Regions from separate parts of the Streptomyces sp. NPDC048018 genome, predicted to be linked through region 2. Evidence: riboswitches for the same ligand, from Rfam matches in the RefSeq annotation. Region 2 holds a riboswitch; each other region holds the start of a gene.

Evidence for each region. Region 2 has a riboswitch for cyclic di-AMP ahead of ACGF1Z_RS26355 (M23 family metallopeptidase). Riboswitches for the same ligand answer to the same signal wherever they lie in the genome.
Region 1: linked by a shared signal. The riboswitch ahead of ACGF1Z_RS23250 (M23 family metallopeptidase) and the one ahead of ACGF1Z_RS26355 (M23 family metallopeptidase) in region 2 are both predicted to bind cyclic di-AMP.
Region 3: linked by a shared signal. The riboswitch ahead of ACGF1Z_RS15215 (C40 family peptidase) and the one ahead of ACGF1Z_RS26355 (M23 family metallopeptidase) in region 2 are both predicted to bind cyclic di-AMP.
Region 4: linked by a shared signal. The riboswitch ahead of ACGF1Z_RS02600 (transglycosylase SLT domain-containing protein) and the one ahead of ACGF1Z_RS26355 (M23 family metallopeptidase) in region 2 are both predicted to bind cyclic di-AMP.

What each region holds. Positions count from the first base shown of each region.
Region 1 covers NZ_JBIDBK010000005.1:712,006-715,046, reverse strand. Annotated here, with positions in the region: gene ACGF1Z_RS23255 (aldo/keto reductase) at 1-551, opposite strand, end outside; gene ACGF1Z_RS23250 (M23 family metallopeptidase) at 630-1,697, opposite strand; cyclic di-AMP (ydaO/yuaA leader) riboswitch at 1,709-1,854, opposite strand; gene ACGF1Z_RS23245 (PP2C family protein-serine/threonine phosphatase) at 2,067-3,041, opposite strand, start outside.
Region 2 covers NZ_JBIDBK010000007.1:118,722-121,762, reverse strand. Annotated here, with positions in the region: gene ACGF1Z_RS26360 (GntR family transcriptional regulator) at 175-858, opposite strand; gene ACGF1Z_RS26355 (M23 family metallopeptidase) at 1,017-1,787, opposite strand; cyclic di-AMP (ydaO/yuaA leader) riboswitch at 1,800-1,965, opposite strand; gene ACGF1Z_RS26350 (M16 family metallopeptidase) at 2,169-3,041, opposite strand, start outside.
Region 3 covers NZ_JBIDBK010000003.1:891,468-894,508, forward strand. Annotated here, with positions in the region: gene ACGF1Z_RS15205 (ATP-dependent Clp protease proteolytic subunit) at 1-318, shown strand, start outside; gene ACGF1Z_RS15210 (hypothetical protein) at 325-630, shown strand; cyclic di-AMP (ydaO/yuaA leader) riboswitch at 946-1,143, shown strand; gene ACGF1Z_RS15215 (C40 family peptidase) at 1,147-1,623, shown strand; gene ACGF1Z_RS15220 (ATP-binding protein) at 1,915-2,352, opposite strand; gene ACGF1Z_RS15225 (VOC family protein) at 2,547-2,957, shown strand; gene ACGF1Z_RS15230 (DUF817 domain-containing protein) at 3,009-3,041, opposite strand, start outside.
Region 4 covers NZ_JBIDBK010000001.1:569,436-572,476, forward strand. Annotated here, with positions in the region: gene ACGF1Z_RS02595 (aldo/keto reductase) at 1-410, shown strand, start outside; gene ACGF1Z_RS02600 (transglycosylase SLT domain-containing protein) at 486-1,286, opposite strand; cyclic di-AMP (ydaO/yuaA leader) riboswitch at 1,291-1,447, opposite strand; gene ACGF1Z_RS02605 (MMPL family transporter) at 1,799-3,041, opposite strand, start outside.

The DNA.
Region 1 (3,041 bases), on a different contig from region 2:
TAGTGCGGCTGGAGGGCGACGTAACGGGCGAGGCCCTCCGCCTCGGCGAAGTCGAGCGAGGCGCGCAGCCGCTCCGGGGAGATGTTGGAGGCGGCGACGGCTCGGACCTTGCCGTCCTTCACCAGCTGGTCGAGGGCGGTCACGATCTCCTCGACCGGCACGGACTCGTCGTCGAAGTGCGTGTAGTACAGGTCGATGTAGTCGGTGCCGAGGCGGCGCAGCGACTCCTCGGCCGCGGCCTTGATGTTCGTGGCACCCAGGCCCTTGTAGCGGGAGTGGGCGCCGACCTTGGTGGCGACGACGACGTCGGAGCGGTTGCCGCGGGAGGCGAGCCAGCGGCCGATGACGGTCTCGGACTCACCGCCCTCGTTGCCCTCGGCCCACTGCGAGTAGACGTCGGCGGTGTCGACGAAGTTGCCGCCCGCGGCGGCGTAGGCGTCGAGGACGGCGAAGGACTGCGCCTCGTCGGCGGTCCAGCCGAAGACGTTGCCACCGAGGGAGAGCGGGAAGACGTGCAGGTCGGAACGGCCAAGACGGCGAAGAGAAGTCATGGGGTGGTCAACGGTCCGCACCGTCGGGCCTATTCCTGGCCACCGGGACCCGCGGGACGGGTCCCGCGGGGACGGACGTCAGATGCTCAGGCCCTTGGAGCGGAGCCAGCCCGCCGGGTCGATGCCGTCGCCGGACGGGGTGTGGACCTCCAGGTGGAGGTGCGGGCCGGTGACGTTGCCGGTGGCGCCGACGCGGCCGATGGTCTCGCCGGTGCCGACGGACTGGCCGACGCCGACCGTCATCGAGGACAGATGGCAGTACCAGATCTCGGTGCCGTCCTCGAGCTCCAGGACGATGCGGTAGCCGTACGCGCCGGACCAGCCGGCCGACTTCACGGTGGCGCCGTGGACGGCCTTGACCGGGGTGCCGGTGGGAGCAGCGAAGTCCAGGCCGGTGTGGTAGCCGGAGGACCACATCGAGCCGGCCTCGCCGTAGGTCGAGGTGATCGTGTAGGAGGAGGTGGGCAGCGAGAAGCCGGCGGCCAGCTTGGCCAGGCGCTCCGCCTCCGCCTTGCGCGCGGCCTCCTCGGCGGCCTTCTTCTCGGCCTCGGCGGCCGCCTTCTCCGCCGCGTCCGCCTTGGCCGCGGCCTCCGCGGCGGCCTTCTCGGCGGCCTCCTTCTCCGCCGCCGCCTTCTCCGCGGCGTCGGCGGCGGCCTGCTGCTGCTCGGCCTGCTGGAGGATGCGGGCGCGCAGGGTCTCGCCGGCGTCGGCCTGCGTCCGGGTCTGTGCGCCGGTGCCGGAGGCCGTGGCGTCGGTGGTGGTGTAGGTGAGCGCGGTGAGCGGCTGGGTGGTGTTGCCGACCGCGCCGCCCGTGTCGCTCTTGTCGTGGCCGATCAGCTCGCCGACGCCGGGGAGCTCGGAGGCGTCGGGCAGGTCGACGTCCGGCAGGGCTATGGAGACCGGGGGCTTCTGCTGGGCGGTGGCCAGGCCGCCGGCACCGACAGCGGCGATGACGCCGACGCCGAGGACGGTGGAGGAGCGGGCGAAGTTGGAGCGCTGCTTGACGACGCGGTGCCGTCCGCCGGACCGGCGGTCCCGCAGGGAGTCCTCCGTCGGGTTCCATTCCTCGCCGCCCGCGGCGCCCGCCGCACCGGCGGAGTCGAAGTAGTCGAAGGGGGCTTGAGGAGCGGGGGTGTCGGACGCCACGGAGGCGCTCTCCTTTCCTTCCTTTCGCCTACCGGGTTAGCTGACGGGTTCGGAGCAGGAAGGTCTCCTACGGGCGTGCCGCATGGGTGCGGTGGGGCCCGATTCACCCCAAGTGGTGGTTCCCCGGTTCCCTTGCGGGATTCGGCGCGTGCGCACGGTGCCGCCTCTTGCGGCGGCTGGGACGACCGCGCTGCGTTATCGAACGTTAATAGACCCGGCCACTCGATTCCAAGCCGTCCCTCTTGATCATTCACTGAATTAGGAGGGAATCGCCCGACTTGAGCTCCACTCAGATACGCGCCGGTAACGAGCCCCGTTTCTGACGTTACGTCAATGGTTATCGGAGGGACACCCTGCGACTACGAGCGGTCACCGAGCCCCCGGATCCCCCGCCGGCACGACCGGCATCGTCCGCCGCCGCTCCGGCTGACCGGCCGCCGGACGGCTCACCGCGAGCAGCGCCATGTCGTCCGTCGCGCCCCCGCCGGTGTGCCGGCGCACGTCCGCCACGAGCGCGTCGAGCAGTTCCTCCGGCCCCGGGAAGAGCCGCCCCGCGAGCCGCTCCCCCGGGTCGTAGAAGACCCCGTCCGCGTCCCGCGCCTCCGAGAGCCCGTCCGTGTAGAACAGCAGCGTCGAGCCCGGCGGATAGGACGCCTCGTCGGCCCGGTCCGGCCACGCGGCGAGCTCCCCCATCCCCAGCGGCAGCGCGGCATCGCTCGGCCGCAGCAGCTCGACCCCGCCGTCCTCGCGCAGCAGGAGCGGCTCGGGGTGGCCGCGGTTGACCACCCGTACGACCCGGTCGCCGCCCGGGATCTCGGCGAGCACGGCGGTCGTGAAGCCCTCGAAGGCGTCGAGACCGTCCCGCCGGGTGCCCTCCCGGGCCAGGGCCCGCTCCAGGCGCGCGGCCACCCCCTCCAGCGTCCCCTCCTGCTCCGCCGCCTCCCGGAAGGCGCCCAGCACCACGGCCACCGCCTCCACCGCGTCGAGCCCCTTGCCCCGGACGTCCCCGACCACGAGCCGCACCCCGTGCGGGGTTTCCTGCACCGCGAACAGGTCGCCGCCGATGAACGCGTCGGCCTGAGCCGCCTCGTAACGGGCCGCGATCTGCAGCCCGCCGATCCGGCCGGCGGGCGCCGGGAGCACCGCCCGCTGCGCCGTCTCCGCGATCACCCGCGCCGACGCGAGCCGTTCGCCGCTCCTGCGCACCACCCGGTTGATCAGCAGCGCGAGCGCCGAGACGGTGACCACCGTCAGCGTCTCGGTCAGCGACGGGATCTGGTCGGCCGTCCCGTTGTAGAAGTGCAGGCCGATGCTGGCGAGGACGGCGGCGATGCCCGTGAGCAG
Region 2 (3,041 bases):
ATCGCACGGAAGCCGCAGCTCCGGAATTCCGGAGGTGCGGCTTCTTTTTCGTCTCTTCCCGACGGGTCGAACAATGCGGGCAGCCGGAGGACCGGCACGGCACGCCGCCGGAGAATTCAGGCGCCGTGCATTACGCCGAGGAATTCCCTCACTCCTTTGTATACGGCGCCCGTGTTAATTTCGGGGGCCCGCCATGTTGACGACGTGTTGCGAAAGCCTCACACGGGGCCGGTCCGCCTGTTTCAGCCGGTGCAGCGCCGCCGCGTGCTCCCCGTGCAGCGCGGTCAGGTTCCGGGCCCGCTCGGCGTCCCCGCGCGCGACCGCGTCCACGATCGCGCCGTGCTCGGCCCAGGCCTCCACGGGCCGCTCCGAGGGCTCGACCGCGTACATCCAGGCGATCTTGTGGCGCAGCTGGGTGAGCAGCGCCGTGAGCGGCGGACTGCCCGAGGCCTGCGCCAGCGTCTCGTGGAACCAGCCGCCGAGCGAGGCCAGGTCCTCGCCCCGGCCCCGCCTGGCCCGCTCCTGCCCCAGCCTGACCAGGCCGCGCAGCACCTTGAGGTGGGCCTCGGTACGCCGTTGCGCGGCCCGGGCGGCGCCCAGGGGTTCCAGCAGGGAGCGCATGTCGAGCAGGTCGGCGGCCTCCTGCGCGGTGGGCTCGGCGACATGGGCGCCGGCGTGCCGGCGGCTGACCACGAAGCCCTCGGACTCCAGGGTGCGCAGCGCCTCGCGGACCGGGACACGGGAGACGCCGTAACGGCGGGCGAGCTGTTCCTCGGTCAGTCTGGCTCCCCGCGCGTACACCCCGGAGACGATGTCGTCCCGGATCGCCGTGCATACCGAGTGCGCGGGAATGCGCATGTCCGACCTCCGCTTTTGTCCGCGCGAATCCAGATCGAGCGGCGCCTGTCCGGCGACTCTATTGCAGGACGCCGGAATTTCCGATGCCGCCCGATGGAAAGGGACGCAAAAAAGCCCCGGCTCGCTGCGAGCCGGGGCTTTTGCGCGGGAGGCGACCGTCAGACGTCCACGCCGCGGGAGCGGAGGTAGCTGAGCGGGTTGATGTCCGTGCCGTAGTCGGCGCCGGTGCGGGCCTCGAAGTGGAGGTGCGGGCCGGTGGAGTTGCCGGAGGAGCCGGAGATGCCGATCCGCTCGCCCGGGGTGACCTTCTGGCCGACGGAGACCTGGATCGCGGAGAGGTGCCCGTACTGCGTGTACGTGCCGTCGTTCATCCGGATCACGATGTTGTTGCCGTACGCGCCGCCCCAGCCGGCCTCGACGACGGTGCCGGAGCCGACGGAGACGACCGTGGTGCCGTAGGCGGCGTGGAAGTCGATGCCGGTGTGGCTGCCGGAGGACCAGAGCGAGCCGCCGGTCTTGTAGCCGGTGCTCACGTAGGAGCCGGAGACGGGGAGCTGGAAGGACGCCAGGCGCTTGCGCTCGGCCTCGCGGGCGGCGCGCTCCTTGGCGGCCCGGATCTCCTTGGCGCGGGCCTCGGCCTTGCGCTTCGCCTCGGCGGCGGCCCTGGCGCGGGCGGCGGCCTCGTAGGCCTCCTTCTCCTGCGCGGCGGCCTGGGCGTCGACCCGCTGGGCGAGGGACTCCTCGGTGATCACCTGGGTGAGGCCGGTGTCCTCGACGGAGGGCTGCTCCGTGTCGGCGGCGAGCGCCGGGGAGGCGAGGGTGCCGATGACGCCTGCGGTGGCGATGGTCGCCACGCCGGCGACGCCCGCGCCACGGCGCGCCAGACGGCTCGGACCACGATGCTTCCCGGTGGCACGGGTGAACGCCATGTAGTGGCTGATCCTTTCCTTCCCTCTCGCCTACCGGGTTAGCTGACGGGTTCGGAGCAGGAAGGTCTCCTACGGGCCCCTCCGCGTGGCGCGAAGGCGTCCGATTCACCCCAGGGACTGCGTGTGGGTCCCCGGCTCCCCAGGCTCGCGCCTCAGGGGGACTCGGCGATGACTGTCCGTTGCCGCGGGTGCGGCGTCGTGCATGTGGCCGGACAGCCGGACCGACGCTAGGCCGATCTTCTGTCAATCACCAAACAGAGCCGCGTTTTTGTAAGGCATGCCACAGGTCATTCAGCAACAGCAACCATCAATACGGACAAAGGGGAGGACCCCGGCGAACCAGGTCGCCGGGGTCCTCCTCCGTGCGTGACGGCGGCTCAGTCAGCCGGTGACGACCCTCACTTCACCGATGCCCAGGGCGCGCACCGGCTCCTCGATCTGCGAAGCGTCCCCGACCAGGACGGTGACGAGGCGGTCCACCGGGAAGGCGTTGACCACCGCGGCGGTCGCCTCCACGGTGCCCGTCTCGGCGAGACGCGCGTACAACTGCGCCTGGAAGTCGTCCGGGAGGTGCTGCTCGACCTGGTCGGCCAGGGTGCCCGCGACGGAGGCGGCCGTCTCGTACTTGAGCGGGGCGACGCCCACGAGGTTCTGCACGGCGACGTCGCGCTCGGCGTCCGTCAGGCCCTCGGCGGCGAGCGTGCGCAGCACCTTCCACAGGTCGCCAAGTGCCGGACCGGTGTTGGGGGTGTCGACGGAGCCGCTGATGGCGAGCATCGAGGCGCCGTGGCCCTCGCCGTCGGAGCGCAGCACCTGGCCGAAGGCACGCACCCCGTAGGTGTAGCCCTTCTCCTCGCGCAGGACGCGGTCCAGACGGGAGGTGAGGGTGCCGCCGAGGCAGTACGTGCCGAGCACCTGGGCCGGCCACACACGGTCGTGCCGGTCGGCGCCGACGCGGCCGATGAGCAGCTGCGTCTGGACGGCACCCGGGCGGTCCACGATGACGACCCGGCCGGTGTCGTCGGCGGTGATGGGCGGCATCGGGCGCGGCGCCGCCGGGGCACCCGTCCAGCCGCCCAGGGTCTCGTCGAGCACCTTGTCGAGCTCGACGCCGGTGAGGTCGCCGACGACCACGGCGGTGGCCGCGGCCGGCCGTACGTGCGCGTCGTAGAAGGCGCGGACGGCGGCGGCGTCGATCGCCTCGACGGTCTCCTCGGTGCCCTGGCGCGGCCGGGACATGCGCGCGGCGGCGGG
Region 3 (3,041 bases), on a different contig from region 2:
GCGGTGCTGCTCACGGCCGGCTCGCCGGGGCGCCGGCTCGCCCTGCCGGGGGCCAGGATCGTCCTCCAGCAGCCCACGCTCGACGAGCCGTTGCACGGACAGCCCAGCGATCTCGACATCCACGCGCGGGAATTGCTGCGTCAGCGCGCGCTGGTGGCCGGACTGCTCGCGGAGCACACCGGGCAGGATCTCGACCGGATCGACGCCGACATCGACCGGACCACCGTGCTCGACGCGGCGGGGGCCGTGACGTACGGGCTGGTGGACCACGTGGTGAAGAGCCGTCGCTCGTCCGCGGGCACCGTCGGCGAGAGGTGAGACCCGATGGTCCCGGAGTTGCCGCCGCTGCCCGCGCTGACCCGCGCCGAGGGTGAGTTCGTGGACGCGTACCTCGAAGTCGTCGACCTCCTCGGAAGGATCAATCCATCCAGGACATCGCATACCTATGGGGCCCTGAGGGCCGCTCAGGCCCTGGTCGGGCGCGCGACGGCACTCCGGGACGCCGTGACGCTCATGCATGTGCGAGGCGAGAGCGAGGTCCACGCGGCCACATTGGCGCGTGCGCTAAGGGTGTTGGACGGAGAGCGGCGCTCAGGGCGCGTCACCGTCCCCGAAGAGTCGTCGAGTTGACAGTGCGGCGTGTCGTGTCGAGGTCCACTCGGGGCACACGAGCCGCAGAATCGCTCCCCCGTTCGGCGTAGTCGACGAATCGACATAGAGCTCAGGCGAGTTGCGCAACAGGTCTACACATTTAGCGGAATCGGGCATTCCATCGCTGGTGAACGGCTCGTCGGGCAAACCTCCGAAGATCACGAAACCTGACTGTCCACTCGAATGGATCAGTCGTGAGGAGCCTCACATATCGCTGTTTCAGCTCGGATTTCTACCCGACTGTGAGTCAAGATCCCTGTCGACGACAAGCCCCCGCCACCCGAGGCGGGGCGGTCCGGGCGGACGCCGAGTCCTGCCGCTGTCCCGGACGTCTGGTCGACAGGAGTGGATCGGCAGGAGTGGAGGACCCGAGCAACACGGGACGTGCCCGCAAGGGTGACGTCCCTCGGGGTGAAGCCGCAGCCGCGGCCGGGCATCTTCGCCTGCCCGAACCCGACAGGTCATCCTTCACAGGCGGCTGACGAAGGGTTGCGCATGACTGCGCAGATTCATGTCCCGTCCCTGCTGTCCCGGGCCGGAGCCGTCTCGGCTCTCACCCTCGCCGCCGTCGGCGGCACGCTGCTCGCCCCAGGAGCGGCGCCGGAGGCCCAGGCCGCGAGCTCGTACGCCAACACGGCTCTGGGCATCGCCGCCTCGAAGAAGGGATCGCCTTACAAGTACGGGGCCGCTGGGCCCAGCAGGTTCGACTGCTCGGGCCTCACGCTCTACTCGTACAAGAAGGCGGGCAAGACACTGCCCCGCACCGCGCAGCAGCAGTACAACAAGACGCGTCACATCACGGCGTCCAGCCGCCAGAAGGGGGACCTCGTCTTCTTCCATTCCGGCGGAAGGGTCTACCACGTCGGAATCTACGCGGGTAACAACAAGATCTGGCACTCCCCGAAGACCGGCTCCTGGGTGAAGCTCGACCGGATCTGGACGTCGAAGGTGCTGTACGGCCGCGTCCGCTGACCAGCGGACCCCGCCGTCCCGCGCCCCGCGAAGGGCCGCCACGCGAGGGCGCCGCGGGCCGCCCCACCCGGCGCCCGTCCCCCGGCCGCCCCGCGCCCCCCGTCCCCGGGGTCGCGGGGACGGCGCCGCCCTCCGCGGGGCCGGCCCCGGGAGACCGGTCGGCCCCGCCCCCGCGGAGGGCGGCGCCGGTCGGATGGCCGACCGGGCCGCCGGGCGGTACGGTCGCCCCATACGGGCCCGGTGCGACGCCGACCGGGCGGAGCGGGCTCGCCGCGGCGGGCCGGAGCCGCTCTACCGGGGCGTCAGCGCCACGGCCGTCCAGGGCAGTCGGATCCAGACCGTCTTGCCGCCCTCGGGCGTCGGCTCGACCGAGAGGCGGCCGCCCGCCTCCGCGGCGAGCCAGCGGATGATGACCATGCCGCGCCCGTTGTCCTGCTGGACGGCTGCCGGGAGGCGCCGGGGCCAGCGCGGATGGCTGTCGGTCACGCCGATGTGCAGCTGCTCGTCGCGTTCGAGGCGGAGGTCGACCGTGAAGGTGGGCGACTGACCGAAGGTGTGCTGCACGGCGTTGGTCGCCAGCTCGGAGACGATCAGCCGGACCGCGTCCGCCGTCTCGGTCGAGCTCCCGAGGCCCCAGGAGGTGAGGACCTCGGCGACGTGTCTCCGCGCGGCGGACACCGAGGCGGGATCGCTCGGCAGAGTGACGGTTGCTTCCAGGTGGTCTGCCATGGCGACGCTGTCCCTTTCCCACCGGGCCCCGCCCGGATTGCACTTCGCGTCAGAGTGCCACCGATCGTGCCGCCCTGCCCGGCGATCCACCAGGACGGGCGGATATCTGTCGCCCGAAGCGGTGAAGCGTGCAACGGGCGAGCGGATCCCGACTCGGCGTGCCTGTAAGGCCCTTGAGCGGGCACACGGGTCCCATGACCGTGTCCAAGAGCACCGTTCTCGTCCTCGACAGCAGCGATCCCGAACCCCTCGCCCGCTTCTACGCCACCCTGTTGGGCGGCACCGTCGAACCGGCCGCGGGCGATCCCGATCTGCTCCTGGTCTCCTCCCCCACCGGCATCGTCCTCGGCATCCAGCGCGACCTGGGCCAGGCTCCGCCCAGCTGGCCCCGGCCGGAGGACTCCCAGCAGGCCCACCTGAGGATCCTGGTCGCCCCCGACGCCCTCGACGAGGCCGAACGCGAGGCCATCACCCTGGGCGCCCGGCCGGTGGCGGCGGAACTCGACGGCACCCGCCTCGACCGGCGCTCCGCCGTACGCCGCTGCACCGATCCGGCCGGGCACGCCTTCGTCATCGCCGCCGTGCCCGGAGTCCCGGCGACATGACCGGGCAGCCGCCCCCTGTCCCGTCCGGCGCCGGTCCGGGCGCCGGCGCCGTCACGGCCTGCGCGGGTCCGCGTGGCGGGTGGC
Region 4 (3,041 bases), on a different contig from region 2:
TCTCCAACTTCCGCCCCGCGCACCTGAACCGGCTCCTGGACCACAGCGACCTCGTCCCGGCCGTCAACCAGATCGAGCTCCACCCCGGACTGCAGCAGCGCGAGCTCCGCGAGCTGCACGCCCGCCACTCGATCGTCACCGAGGCCTGGAGCCCGCTCGCCCAGGGCGCGGTCCTGAGGGAGCCGGCGCTGCGGGAGATCGCCGCCCGGTACGGCCGGAGCACCGCCCAGGTCGTGCTGCGCTGGCACCTCCAGCTCGGCAACGTCGTGATCCCCAAGTCCGTCACCCCGGCGCGCATCCGCGAGAACATCGACGTGTTCGACTTCGCCCTCTCCGCGGACGAGATGACGGCCGTCGCCACGCTCGACCGGGGGCTGCGCACCGGCCCCGACCCGGACACCCTGAACTGAGAACGGAACGACGGAGCTCCCGCACCCGGCCGAGGCGGCCGGGTGCGGGAGCACGTCCACGCGCGTCCGCGGGCGTCAGTAGGCGCCGAAGACGTTGTCGATGGAGCCGTAGCGGTCGGCCGCGTAGTTGCAGGCCGCCGCGATGTTGGCGACCGGGTCGTACGGGTCGTTGGCCGTGCCCTCGACGTGGTAGGCCTGGAAGGTCGGGTCGATCACCTGCAGCAGACCCTTGGAGGGGGTGCCGGCGACGGCGTTGGAGTCCCAGTTGTTGATGGCCAGCGGGTTGCCCGACGACTCGCGCATGATGTTGCGGTGAATGCCGTCGTAGCTGCCGGGGATGCCCTTCGCGGCCATGATGTCGAGCGCCTCACGGATCCATCCGTCGAGGTTGTCCGGGTACGAGGTCGCCTTCGCCGGGGCCACGGCCTGTACCACGGCACCCGCGCTCGCGGCGCTCGCCGTCGCCGGGGTCCGGGCCGCCGCGGGCTTCACGCCCGACAGGGCCGCGCCCCGCGCGTCGACGGTCAGCCGCATGCCGGGGCGGATGAGGGCCGGGTCGGCACCGACGGCGGTCCGGTTGTCCTGGTAGACCTTCTTCCAGCCGCCCTTTACCGCGTACTTCCGGGCGATCTTGGAAAGGGAGTCACCCGCGACGACCGAATACCGCACGGTTCCGGGAGCCTTCGTCACCTGCGCGACACGGGCCGTCGCCTTTTCGACTGCGACGGTGTGTACCGCCTGCGGAGTGACCGCCCCGGCGGTCGTCGCGCCGGCCAGCGGCAGGGCCAGGGCGGCGCTGCCGGTGATGCCGACGGCGGCGATGCCACGGGTGAGCGGGAACTTCTTGGAACGGCGGTGCTTGGCGTGTCCACGCATGGCGGGGTCCTCTCCTCCGCCTGCGAGGTGAGCTGTCGGGTTCGGGCAGGAGATGCCCGGCCGTGCCTGAGGCACGGCTTCACCCCGAGCCGCTCCCGGAGTCCGGGGGCGGCGGAGAACCTGGGTCCCCCGCTCCTGCCTGAAGTGGTCGTGTATGCGGTACCCGGGCGGTGGCAGGATTCGGCGTTTCCGTCCGGTTGCCGGGTGACCGTAAGCGAATTCTTCCGGCGAAAACAAGACGGGAATTCATCAAAGCAAATGGATCATTCGGGGAAAGGGAAAGGATCATTCCCCCTCTTTCACCATCACCGCGCCAACGACTCCCCCGGGACTCGGATCTGACGTCACGACAGGATTCTCCCGGCTGGAAAGGCCGTGACCCACATCACGCACTCCCGCCTTTGCGCGCTTCGGGCACAGAAAAGCTCCAATGCCGGAATTCCTTGAGCATTCCGGCATTGGAGCTCAATAGCGGGACATCTACCTCTTTGTCCGAATGGGTACGTTACGGGTCACCGGGCCGGCTCGCGGCCCGGCTCCTCGTCCTGCTGCAGTGCCGCCTCCCCCTCGGTGTCGAGGTGCGGGAGGATGCGGTCCAGCCAGCGCGGGGTCCACCAGGCACGGGCGCCCAGCAGGGTCATCACGGCGGGGACGAGCAGCAGCCGGACGATGGTGGCGTCGATGAGGACGCTGACCGCGAGGCCCAGGCCGAGCATCTTGATCACGATGTTGTCGGACACGATGAAGGCGGCGAAGACGCTCACCATGATCAGCGCGGCGCAGGTGATGACCCTCGCGGTGATCTCCAGGGCATGGGCGACGCTCGCCTCGGCGTCGCCGGTGCGCAGCCACGCCTCGCGCACCCGGGACAGCAGGAAGATCTCGTAGTCCATGCTCAGGCCGAAGACGATGGCGAACATCATCATCGGCACATAGCTCTCGATGGGCACCTTGCCGGAGACACCGAGGGAGGGGCCGCCCCAGCCCCACTGGAACACGGCCACGACGACGCCGTAGGACGCGGCGATCGACAGCACGTTGAGGACGGCGGCCTTGACCGCCACGAGGAGCCCGCGGAACACGGTCAGGATGACCAGGAAGGCGAGCGCGACCACCACCGCGATGATGAGCGGCAGCCGGCTGGAGACGATGTCGAGGAAGTCGACCTGGGCGGCCGTGGTGCCGGTGACGTAGGTCTTCGCGTCCGTACCGGCCACCGCCTGCGGCAGCACGTCGTCCACCAGGTGGTTGGTGAGCTCGGTGGTCTTCTCGTCCTGCGGCGAGGCGACCGAGTAGGCGGTGCCGATCAGGACGTCACCGTCGGGGGTGGGCTTCAGCGCGGTGACCGTGGCCGCGTCGGGCACGTTGGCGAGCGCCTGCTGGAGCTTGCTCGCGAGCGCCGAGCGATCGGAGGCCGGGACCGAGGTCTGGTCCACCACGACGGTCAGCGGCCCGTTGGCGCCCGGACCGAAGGCCGTGGAGATCAGGTCGTAGGCGCGCCGGTCGGTGAACGACTTGGGGTCGGCGCCGTCGCCGATGTGCCCGAGCTGGATGAAGAACACCGGGAAGGCCAGGATCACCAGGGCCACCACGCCGCCGACCAGGAAGTACCAGGGCCGCCGCTCCACCCGCTGGGCGTAGCGGTGCCAGGTGCCGTGCGCGGCTTCGCCCGGTTCGGCGTCGGTCTCCGCGACCGGCTTGCGCACGTGGTAACGGTCGATGCGGCGGCCGACGAGTCCGAGCATGGCCGGGACG